Regions from separate parts of the Buttiauxella sp. S19-1 genome, predicted to be linked through region 2. Evidence: predicted binding sites of a transcription regulator. Region 2 holds the regulator's gene; each other region holds the start of a gene.
What was found. Region 2 encodes PhoB, which activates phosphate uptake and scavenging genes when phosphate is short. Its sites were predicted from a motif close to CTGTCATAAAACTGNCNNAT; they were not measured.
Positions count from the first base shown of each region.

Region 1: pstS (phosphate ABC transporter substrate-binding protein PstS) is a predicted target of PhoB. The motif match lies at 1,151-1,170, and genes of this name have one in related genera.
Region 3: MES37_RS10865 (MIP/aquaporin family protein) is a predicted target of PhoB. The motif match lies at 1,117-1,136, and genes of this name have one in related genera.

Region 1 covers NZ_JAHWLU010000019.1:16,007-18,281, reverse strand. The annotation lists gene pstS (phosphate ABC transporter substrate-binding protein PstS) at 22-1,062, opposite strand; gene MES37_RS06880 (amidohydrolase) at 1,392-2,275, opposite strand, start outside.
Region 2 covers NZ_JAHWLU010000004.1:71,551-73,825, forward strand. The annotation lists gene sbcD (exonuclease subunit SbcD) at 1-541, opposite strand, end outside; gene phoB (phosphate response regulator transcription factor PhoB) at 733-1,422, shown strand; gene phoR (phosphate regulon sensor histidine kinase PhoR) at 1,445-2,275, shown strand, end outside.
Region 3 covers NZ_JAHWLU010000038.1:35,585-37,859, forward strand. The annotation lists gene rraA (ribonuclease E activity regulator RraA) at 45-530, shown strand; gene zapB (septal ring assembly protein ZapB) at 589-828, opposite strand; gene MES37_RS10865 (MIP/aquaporin family protein) at 1,273-2,124, shown strand; gene glpK (glycerol kinase GlpK) at 2,146-2,275, shown strand, end outside.

The sequences.
Region 1 (2,275 bases), on a different contig from region 2:
TATCACCCGAGCTTTAAAAAATTAGTACAGCGCTTTACCGGAGCTGTCTTTTACGTTGGTCTTCCATGCAGCACGAACCTGCTCAACCACGGAATCTGGCAGGGAAGCATAATCCAGCTCGTTAGCCTGTTTTGCACCCTCTTTATAAGCCCAGTCGAAGAACTTCAGCACTTCAGCACCTTGCTCTGGGTTCTTCTGCTCTTTGTGAACCAGGATGAAGGTCGTGGACGTGATTGGCCACGCAGCCTCACCTTTCTGGTTAGTCAGATCCTGAGCGAAGGTTTTGCTCCAGTCCGCGCCTTTAGCCGCGTTAGCAAAGTTTTCTTCAGAAGGGACTACCGGCTTGCCATCTGCGGAAACCAGTTTGGTATAAGCCAGGTTGTTCTGCTTAGCGTAAGCATATTCAACATAACCGATTGAACCAGGCAGACGCTGTACGAAGGCTGCGATGCCGTCATTACCTTTGCCGCCCAAACCTGTCGGCCAGTTTACCGTTGAGCCTGCACCCACTTTAGTTTTCCACTCTTCGTTCACTTTCGCCAGGTAGCTGGTGAAGACGAAAGAAGTACCGGAACCGTCAGCGCGACGCACAACAGCGATGTTTTGTGATGGCAGTTTCATGCCTGGGTTGAGTTTAGCGATAGCTGCATCATCCCATTTTTTGATTTTGCCCAGGTAGATGTCACCCAGTGTTGCACCGTCGAGCACCAGCTCACCGGATTTCACGCCCGGCAGGTTTACTGCCAGAACAACACCGCCGATAACAGTCGGGAACTGGAACAGCCCTTCTTGTTGCAGTTTGTCGTCAGCCAGTGGGGCATCAGACGCACCGAAATCAACAGTGTTAGCAATGATTTGTTTAACGCCACCGGAGGAGCCGATACCCTGGTAATTTACTTTGTTACCAGTTGATTTATTGTAGGTATCTGCCCATTTGGCATACACCGGCGCAGGGAAGGTTGCACCGGCACCAGTCAGGCTTGCAGCGGCGTTTGCGCCAAAAGCAGTCAGGGATAAGGTCGCGGCGACAACAGTTGCGACAGTGGTACGCATAACTTTCATAATGTCTCCTGCAGAGGTGAACGTAAATCGTTGTTTAGTGAATGCAGGATAGAAAATAGGACAGTTTAGTGACAGTTAAATGTACGAAATATGACAGTTTTATGACGGCATCCTGCACCCAGAACACCAACAAATAAAACCATTTAAAATCAATCAATTGATATCAATAACAACAATCACTTTGTCGAAGATTATTTTTGTGTGACAGATAGAATTGTAGTTGAAGATGACAGTTTGTCATAAAAGCCGTGAACAGAGCTTCTGCCATGACAGCGAAAAAAGAGCCGCCAAATGGCAGCTCTTGTAACGACGGTGACAATCAACCCAACCTAGTTGCCGCGATACACCTGTTGGCCTTCGAACATCGTCCACAGAACTTTTGCATCCCTGAGGCTTTCAATGCTGACTTTCTCGAGATTGCGATCAAACAGCACGAAGTCCGCACTCTTGCCTACAGCAATGGAGCCAATCTCTTTATCACGACCAATCACTTTCGCCGCATTGATGGTATAGGCCTGCAACATCGCTGCCCGGTCGATCTTTTCACTATCTGGAGGAAGCTCGCCCAGTTCCCCTTTACGCGTCACTGCAGTGTAAATTGCCAGTAACGGATTAGGGCTGGAGACCGGCCAGTCGCTGGCTCCCGCAATTAAGGCGTGATGGCGGTATAAGTCCCCAGCCGGATAGAGGTGTGTTAATAACGGTGCCGGAACTTTTCCTTCCAGCATGGTAGTTGTCGCACCATCACTATCTATACCAGCCCACAACAGTTGCATTGATGCCGCCACGTTAAGTTGCTGGAAGCGTGGAAGACTTTCCGGGCTGACCACTTCAAGGTGGGTAATGCTGTGCAAAATATTGCTGTTACCGTTCGCTTTGCGGGTACAGGCAACGGCATCCAGTGATTCCTGAACCGCACGGTCACCGATGGCATGGAAATGCACAATCATGTTTTCGGCATCAGCCTTAGCAATCAGCTGGCAATACTTCGCCTTGTCGAGCGTATCGTTACCGCTGTACCCTGGTCGATTAAGATAAGGCTGGCTCAGTTTCGCCGTTTGAGAAGGGTATTCGATTACGCCATCCTGGAAGATTTTAATGCCCATCAGTTTGACATCAGGCGTCTGCGAGAATTGTTCTCTGATCGCGGCAATATCATCAATGGTGGCAGGAGAGGCGTTGATATTGACCAATGCCAGTCCGGTCATATGGC
Region 2 (2,275 bases):
ACTGCGCGTCAGCGCGCAGAACGCAAGCGGCGCTAAAACACTGCTGATAATGTTCACCGATCGCTTCCATTAATGAACGCTGCTTTTCATGGCCGGATAAACCCGCCAGACTGTTTTGAATATCGCGTGGCCGCAGAAAGGGAATAGGGCAGAGAATAGCACCAGGCGCGCCATCTTTCGTATTCAGTACAATTGCCTGCTGGCTGGTATCGTGGCGTGCGCTGGCGACGACATAAGTGTTAAGACACGCCATCAGTTCACGGGACTCGTTCAATGTGGCAACTGAGTCATGGTTACCGGCGAGCACCACCAGTGAGCAGCCGGTAGACTGGAGTTGCACCACAAAGCGGTTATACAGTTCTCGCGCATAGCTTGGTGGCGAGCCAGTATCAAAAATATCGCCCGCGACGATTATTGCATCCACATCATGTTCAACGGCAGCTTTCAGCAGCCATTCAAGAAAAGCCTGATGCTCCGGCCCGCGGCTTTTGGTATAAAAATTTTGACCAAGGTGCCAGTCTGATGTGTGAATTATGCGCATAACCTGTCCGGTGGCTTAAAAGCGAGGCCTCGATTATAAGGGGGCGAGGCGGAAAACGGCATAGGTCTCTGTGTCATAAATCAAATTGATGAGTCACTAAACAGTCATGTTTTTCATAAATCTGTCATAAATCTGACGCATAATGGCGCCGCATTGAAACAACTATAATTATTCCTTGAGCAGGGCGAATCATGGCGAAGCGTATTTTAGTCGTAGAAGATGAAGCTCCAATCCGTGAAATGGTGAGCTTTGTGCTTGAGCAAAACGGTTTTCAGCCTGTAGAAGCGGAAGATTATGACAGTGCAGTGAATCTGCTTATCGAACCCTTCCCGGACCTGATTTTACTGGACTGGATGTTGCCAGGCGGCTCGGGTATTCAGTTTATCAAGCACCTGAAGCGTGAAGCATTGACGCGGGAAATCCCGGTAATGATGCTGACAGCACGAGGTGAAGAAGAAGATCGCGTGCGTGGCCTGGAAGTTGGTGCCGATGACTATATTACCAAGCCGTTTTCACCGAAGGAGCTGGTGGCACGCATTAAAGCTGTGATGCGCCGAATCTCTCCGATGGCGGTGGAAGAGGTTATTGAGATGCACGGGCTGAGCCTTGACCCTTCATCACATCGCGTGATGACCGGTGAAAACCCGCTGGACATGGGGCCAACTGAATTTAAGTTATTACACTTCTTTATGACGCATCCGGAACGGGTATATAGCCGTGAACAGTTGCTTAACCATGTATGGGGCACCAATGTGTATGTCGAAGACAGAACAGTGGACGTACATATCAGGCGGTTGCGTAAAGCGCTCGAACATAGCGGGCATGATCGAATGGTACAAACAGTACGCGGTACGGGTTATCGGTTCTCAACCCGCTTTTAGTTCCTTATCAGGAGAGTGACGCGTGCTGGAACGGCTGTCATGGAAAAGGTTGGTGATGGAGCTGCTGCTCTGTTGCTTACCTGCTGTCATCTTGGGCCTTATTTTTGGCTATTTACCCTGGTTTTTATTACTGGCGGTCACAGGACTGCTGGTTTGGCATTTCTGGAATTTGCTTCGTTTGTCGTGGTGGTTGTGGGTTGATCGCAGTATGACACCGCCCCCTGGTCGCGGGAGCTGGGATCCGTTGTTATACGGTCTTCATCAAATGCAGCTGCGTAATAAAAAACGCCGTAAAGAATTAGGCAATTTAATCAAACGCTTTCGCAGCGGCGCGGAATCACTGCCCGATGCGGTAGTGCTGACTACCGAAGAAGGGACCATTTTTTGGTGTAACGGGCTGGCCCAACAGTTGCTGGGGTTACGCTGGCCGGACGATAACGGGCAGAACATCCTTAACTTGCTGCGTTACCCTGAATTTACCCGCTATTTGACGCAAAAAGATTTCGCCCGGCCGTTGACGCTGGTGCTTAACAATGGCCGTCATCTGGAATTCCGTGTGATGCCATACAGCGACGAGCAGTGGCTGATGGTGGCACGTGATGTCACGCAGATGCACCAACTGGAAGGGGCGCGACGTAACTTTTTTGCCAACGTTAGCCATGAACTGCGTACTCCGTTGACGGTACTGCAAGGTTATCTGGAGATGATGCAGGATCAGGCGCTTGAAGGGCCGCTGCGCGATAAGGCTCTGGGCACCATGCGCGAGCAAACTTCGCGGATGGAAGGTCTGGTGAAACAGCTTTTGACGCTATCTAAAATTGAAGCGGCACCGGCAATGGTGCTCAATGAAAAG
Region 3 (2,275 bases), on a different contig from region 2:
AAGCGATATACTGACAACTCGTGCAGCAACAGAATCTTAATCCTATGAAATATGATACTTCCGAGCTTTGCGACATCTATCAGGAAGATGTCAACGTCGTTGAACCGCTGTTTTCCAATTTCGGTGGGCGGTCGTCCTTTGGCGGGCAAATCATCACGGTGAAATGTTTCGAGGACAACGGATTGTTGTATGATCTGCTCGAACAAAATGGCCGTGGACGTGTTTTGGTGATCGATGGCGGCGGCTCTGTACGCCGTGCTTTGATTGACGCAGAACTTGCCCGTCTGGCGGCTCAAAATGAGTGGGAAGGCATTGTGGTATACGGTGCCGTGCGTCAGGTTGATGACCTGGAGGAACTGGATATTGGTATTCAGGCAATTGCCGCCATTCCTGTTGGCTCTGCTGGTGTTGGCGTTGGCGAAAGTGACGTGCGCGTTAACTTTGGCGGCGTGACATTCTTCTCCGGCGACCATCTGTATGCGGATAACACCGGCATTATCCTTTCCGAAGATCCCCTCGATATTGAGTAACAAAATCGAATAACAAAACGGGCGCCCTGGGGCGCCCGTTTTTATTGAAGCTGTGGTCTTACACTTCTTCCATTTTACCCAGCAGGGCGTGCAGACGATCCTGCCACACATGCTGTTGCTCTTTCAGAGAATTGTTTTCGCGTACTAATTCTTCATGATTGCTCTGAGATTGCTGAACTTGCTGAGACAGATTGGTGTTCGTCTCTTTCAGTTCTTCGATTTCCATCTGCAGCAGGGTAATGGTATCAATCGCCTGCTGTACTTTTGCTTCCAGTTTCTCAAACACTTCAAATGACATTTCGAACCTCTCCTGAATTGCAAGGCGTTGATGGATGTCTAAATCCCCGTCCCGGATATTCCCCGAAGACACCTTATGAATATATGCGCACCACGCAGCGTGTCTCGATTGTAAGTAGCGTGAGTAGCCGTGTCCAGCGAGTTGAAGCGCTCTTTGCGTAACATAACGTTTTTCGGCATATACCGAATGGCGGCATGTCTTAAAATCACTATTTGTTAACGCATTAATTGCGGTTATGAATGTCGAAGTTATCTTCTCTGGGTGATAATGCGCACAAATTGGCGCGAGATCGCTCATTTTTATGACGAGACACGCAAATTTAAAGTTCGATATTTCTCGTTTATGTTCGTTAACGATAAATTAACACAACGCCTACATGGCACCTGCGCGGCAGGGAATGCCCGAACAAACAATAAACATTAATTTTGCCTTCAGGACCCTATTATGAGTCAGACAGCTCCATCAACCTTGAAAGGTCAGTGCATCGCCGAGTTTATGGGTACCGCGTTGTTGATTTTCTTTGGTGTAGGATGTGTAGCCGCCTTAAAAGTGGCGGGCGCAAGCTTCGGGCAGTGGGAAATTAGCGTCATCTGGGGGTTAGGGGTGGCGATGGCTATCTACCTGACCGCAGGGGTTTCCGGCGCGCATCTCAATCCTGCGGTGACCATCGCATTATGGCTTTTCGCCTGTTTTGAAAAACGCAAAGTGGTGCCATTTATTGTGTCGCAGGTTGCAGGTGCGTTCTGTGCCGCAGCTTTGGTGTATGGCCTGTATTACAATTTATTCCTCGATTACGAGCAGACGCATCACATGGTGCGCGGCAGCGTAGAAAGCCTGGATTTGGCGGGGATCTTCTCAACCTATCCAAACCCACACATTAATCTGGTACAGGCCTTTGCCGTAGAGATGGTGATTACCGCCATTTTGATGGGCGTTATCCTGGCGCTGACGGACGATGGCAACGGTGTCCCTCGTGGCCCGTTAGCCCCGCTGCTGATTGGCTTGTTGATTGCGGTTATCGGCGCATCAATGGGACCATTGACCGGTTTTGCCATGAACCCAGCGCGTGACTTTGGCCCGAAACTTTTCGCCTGGTTAGCAGGCTGGGGTGACGTCGCCTTTACCGGTGGCCGTGATATTCCTTACTTCCTGGTACCGGTGTTTGGCCCGATTGTAGGCGCGGCGTTAGGTGCCTTTGGTTACCGTAAGCTGATTGGTCGCCATTTACCTTGTGATGTTTGCGTGGCAGAGGAAGAAAAATCCAGCGCCGCCAAACAACAAAATGCTTCTTTGTAAGACTGACTTCAGGACAAAATTATGACTCACGAAAAAAAATACATTGTCGCACTCGATCAAGGAACCACCAGCTCTCGCGCCGTCGTCCTGGATCACGATGCCAACGTCGTTAGCGTTTCGCAGCGCGAATTTCAGCAAATCTACCCAAAAG